2 regions of the Corynebacterium yudongzhengii genome follow, and region 2 is predicted to be linked to the other one. Evidence: riboswitches for the same ligand, from Rfam matches in the RefSeq annotation. Region 2 holds a riboswitch; the other holds the start of a gene.
What was found. Region 2 has a riboswitch for thiamine pyrophosphate ahead of thiC (phosphomethylpyrimidine synthase ThiC). Riboswitches for the same ligand answer to the same signal wherever they lie in the genome.
Positions count from the first base shown of each region.

Region 1: another riboswitch for thiamine pyrophosphate. It lies ahead of C3B44_RS08365 (3-oxoacyl-ACP reductase); the one in region 2 lies ahead of thiC (phosphomethylpyrimidine synthase ThiC).

Region 1 covers NZ_CP026947.1:1,794,327-1,796,523, reverse strand. Annotated here, with positions in the region: gene C3B44_RS08365 (3-oxoacyl-ACP reductase) at 375-1,160, opposite strand; TPP riboswitch at 1,195-1,318, opposite strand; gene C3B44_RS08360 (DUF3239 domain-containing protein) at 1,343-1,990, opposite strand; gene C3B44_RS08355 (DNA repair helicase XPB) at 1,987-2,197, opposite strand, start outside.
Region 2 covers NZ_CP026947.1:2,205,455-2,207,651, reverse strand. Annotated here, with positions in the region: gene thiC (phosphomethylpyrimidine synthase ThiC) at 1-1,039, opposite strand, end outside; TPP riboswitch at 1,037-1,151, opposite strand; gene C3B44_RS10270 (SDR family oxidoreductase) at 1,235-2,014, shown strand; gene C3B44_RS10265 (MBL fold metallo-hydrolase) at 2,044-2,197, shown strand, end outside.

The sequences.
Region 1 (2,197 bases), 410 kb from region 2:
CCGGCCTCAGGAGTTAAAGCGGGGGCGGCACCACGAGACATTGGTGTTCTTGGATCGATGGCCTCCTATGGGGCTGTTGGGGATCGAGTCATGGACGTGTGTAATGCGGGCGACCTCGTGTGCGACTCGGACTCGATTCCTGGCTTGAGGGACCACGTATCTTCGCTTGTCGCGTCGTCTCTTTTCACTGGCCCTCACCCCGCATCGCCGCAAGATATGGGATTTGTCGCCACGCGTTTGCTCCCCGGTTTGTATGGGGCTGCGAAGCACATGGGGAGCTATGCTGGAAACGTCTCGGAAGTGGCGGCGTTCTTGGCTAGTTAATCCAGCAAGGGGCGTGAAAGGCGGCCAAAACCCACCATCCTCTAGGCCGCCTAATCCTTCACCAACCCGCCGTCGACAACTAAGTTTTGGCCGGTGACCGCCCGCGCCCACGGGGAGGCGAAGAACAAGATAGCGTCAGCGAATTCTTCCGGGGTGGTCACCGACTGTAGTGGGGTGGTCTCCGCGATCGCGTCGAAGACCGCCTCCGGCGTCGCGGCGCTAGCGTCCGTGGTGCGCAAGAGCCCGCCGCTGACCATGTTCACGGTGATGCCCTTGGGGCCCAGGTCGGCGGCGAAGGTGCGGGTCAGAGACAGCAGAGCCGCCTTCGCGGCGGTGTAGTCGTGGTAGGGGACCACTGGGTTTTGGAACAGGTTCGTGCCCACGTTGATCACGCGCCCCCACTCGGCTCGCTCGAAGCCCGGTAGTGCCGCCTGCGTGGTATTCAGCGCGCCCTGCACGGCGCTGGCGAACTGCGCCTGGAAGTTCTCGTAGCTGATGTCTTCCGCCTTGGGGCGGGCGTCGCCGTTGAAGGAGAAGTCCGTCAGGGCGTTGTTCACCACGGTGGTTATGGGTGCCCCGAAGACTGACTCGGCGGTTGCGAAGAGTTCTTCGATTTCTTGGCGTTCGCGTACGTCGGCACGTACCGCGCAGGCGCGCTCGCCGTGTGAGGCGGCAATGTCCTTGGCGGCCTCGGCGCTGGTGAAATAGTTGATCACCACGCGGGCGCCCTCTTTCAAAAAAGCCTCGGTGATTGAGCGGCCTAAGCCGCGGGCGCCGCCGGTGACGAGGACGATCTGGTCGGAAAGTGCTGTGCTTTTAGTGCTCTCAGTACTCACAATGCTCCTTGCTGGGAAAGGCCAGCGAAAAGAGTGAGCTCGATGAGACCAGTCCCTTCGCCGGCGTGATCCGGATCAGGTTCTAAGGGTCACCACATCTGCCTTGAGGCACTAGCGGTATCTCAGCCCCTTGGCTTGGGGCACCCCTCGGTATGTTTCCCGACGCTAACAGAAACCCAGCGTTAGAGCACCAAAAGATCCTGTGAGGTGGCCTTGACGTCGTTGAGTTTGTCGCGGTTGCGATCCAGCCGGTTCCACTGCTCCTGCGGGATGGAGCGGCGGGCTTCCTTCACGATGTCCTGATCGGGCGTGCCCCATGCAATCGGCATGGGGGTGATTTGCTGCCAGTGGTCGCGATCGTGGGTGGTGCGCCGGCCGAGGACCGCGGCAGAAGGGATCTTCATGCCGATCTTCGGCGTCTTGATCCCAGGTACGGCCGTGACCGTGCGCAGCGCGAGACCCCAGCGCGGCGGCAGGGAAGGATCGACGTTCGTGTTCACCAGTGCCATGAGCACGAAGTCACGCTCGTTGACCTCCGCGATCACCGAGGGCACGAGTGGGTAGCGGTCGTATAGGGGCTGGATCTTGTTGTACTTGCGCGCCACGGTGATGCCGACGATCGCGAACACGATGCCCATCGCGATCGCGACGATGAGGATCATCAACGCCCACACCGCCTGATCGGCAATAAAGAAGTAGAACAGCAGCGCCAGGATGATCACGATGGCCCCGAGCAGGATGCCGCCGGCGCGTACCCGGCGGGTGTCGCGGATCATCTCGTTGTGCTTGCGTGCGAACGGTTCGTCGACCTCGAACTTGAAGACCTTCACCCGTCCAACGATACCGAATCGACAATCCGGTAAGCATACCCCTGTTCGGCGAGGAAGCGCTGCCGGTTGAGGGCGTATTCGGCATCGAGCGAGTCCCGGCTGACCACGGTGTAGAAGTGCGCCTCCGCCCCGGAGGACTTCGGTCGGAGCAGTCGCCCCAGCCGCTGGGCCTCCTCCTGCCGGGAGCCGAACGTGCCGGAGACCTGG
Region 2 (2,197 bases):
TGGCATCGGCGGCGGAACCGGGGCGCAGTCCGTCGCCAAGCGAAAAAGCGACGTCGTAGGCGGCGAAGATCTCGCACAGCTCGTCGAAGTTCTCGTAGAGGAAAGACTCCTGATGGTGCGCCAAGCACCAGCCGGCCATGATCGAGCCGCCGCGCGAGACGATGCCGGTGACCCGGCGGGTGGTTAAGGGCACGAACGGCAGGCGCACGCCGGCGTGGACCGTCATGTAGTCGACGCCCTGTTCGCACTGTTCGATGACGGTGTCGCGGAAGATCTCCCAGCTGAGGTCTTCGGCGACGCCGTTGACCTTCTCGAGCGCCTGGTAGATCGGCACGGTGCCGATCGGCACCGGAGAGTTGCGCAGGATCCACTCGCGGGTGGTGTGGATGTCATTGCCGGTGGAGAGGTCCATCACCGTATCGGCGCCCCAGCGGGTGGCCCAGCGCAGCTTATCGACTTCCTCGCGGATCGACGACGTCACCGCCGAGTTGCCGATATTCGCGTTGATCTTCGTCAAAAAAGCGTTGCCGATGATCATCGGCTCGGATTCGGGGTGGTTGACGTTGTTCGGGATGATCGCGCGCCCGGCGGCGACCTCGCGGCGGACCTTCTCGACGTCGCAATGCTCGCGCAACGCCACGAACTCCATCTCGCGGGTGATCTCGCCGGCCCGGGCGTAGTGCATCTGGGTCACCTTCCGGTCCTTCGCGGCGCGCAGGGGCTTCCGGCGCGTGCCCTTCCACTCCTGGCTGGCCTCGCCGCGCTTGAGCGCGCGGTTGCCGTCGTCGAGAAGGTTGCGGGCGCGACCAGTGTATTCCTCGACGTCACCGCGGGCCCGGATCCACTCGCTGCGCAGCCCCGGAAGGCCTTCGGTGGGTTCCGCCCAGGGCCCGCGGGTGCGGTAGATCTTCAGCGGCTCGTTGGGGCCGGTGGGGGAGTCGTCGAGATCAATCGCGGTTTCGGGAACGCTCAGCCCGTTCTCCTCGATCGGAGCGTAGCGGTGCTTGGGGTGGATTTCTCGCGCATACACGTCCGTCATGGACTTATCCTCACTTCCTTCGCTGGTGCTAACCAGACAGGTTCAAACGGTGGTCGCGCGGGATACAGCGCGGATCTCAGCCCTCTACCTTCGGGCCCCCGTGTTCGGTCGGTGTCTTTTCACCGTAGCGCAGTCCGGCGGGTTATGTGGGAGTTCGGGGTAGATTGTGTGAGATGACTCACTTAAGGTGTGGGTATGACGCGATCAGTATTTATCAGTGGCGGGGCCCGCGGTATCGGCCGCGCCACTGCCGAGATCCTCGCCGAGCGAGGATGGACGGTGGGGGTCTACGACCTCGTCGACGGCTTCGACTGGGTGCACAGCGACTCCGTGCACACCGGCTTTCTCGACGTTAGCGACCCGCACACGTGGGAAGATGCGCTGGCGGAGTTCGCCGCGGCCGCTGGGGGCGGCATCGACGTCGTGGTCAACAACGCCGGGATTCTCTACGGCGGGCCTTTCATGGAGGAAGGTTCCTACGACAAGGGCGCCCAGCTTGTCGACGTCAACGTCAAAGGCGTGCTCTTCGGCGCGCGGGCGGCCTACCCCTGGCTGAAAGACGGTGGAGGCAAGCTCGTCAATATCGCGTCCGCCTCCGCTATCTACGGCACCCCCGATATGGCGGTCTACTCCGCGACCAAATTCGCGATCCGGGGTATTACCGAAGCGCTCGAGCTCGAGTGGGCCGAGGAGGGCATCGACGTCGCTTCCGTGTGGCCGCTCTATGCCGCCACCGGGATGCTCGACGGGGTGGAAACTAGCGGCACCCGGCGCCTCGGGGTCAACCTCACACCGGCCGAGGTGGCGCGCGCGGTGGCCGACGTCGTCGAGGCCCCGCGCCGTAGCCCCATCAGAATCCATCATCCGGTGGGCAGGCAGGCCAAACTCGCGTACCTGACCTCGCGCTTTTCGCCCACCTGGCTGTGCCGATACATCAACGCGAAACTGACCAGTGACCGGCCTGTGCGCCTGTGAGATTGCCTGTGCCGGGGAAAGGAAGACCCATGACCAGTGTCGAACCCGTAACCAGTGGACGCCGAGACGACTGGGGATCCAGTGATAGCGTCCCTTATTCGTCGAGCCCCGACATCGTCCGCGAACGCCAGCTCGTGGATCCGCCCACTATGCGGCCCATCCCGGAATTCGACGGTGTCCACG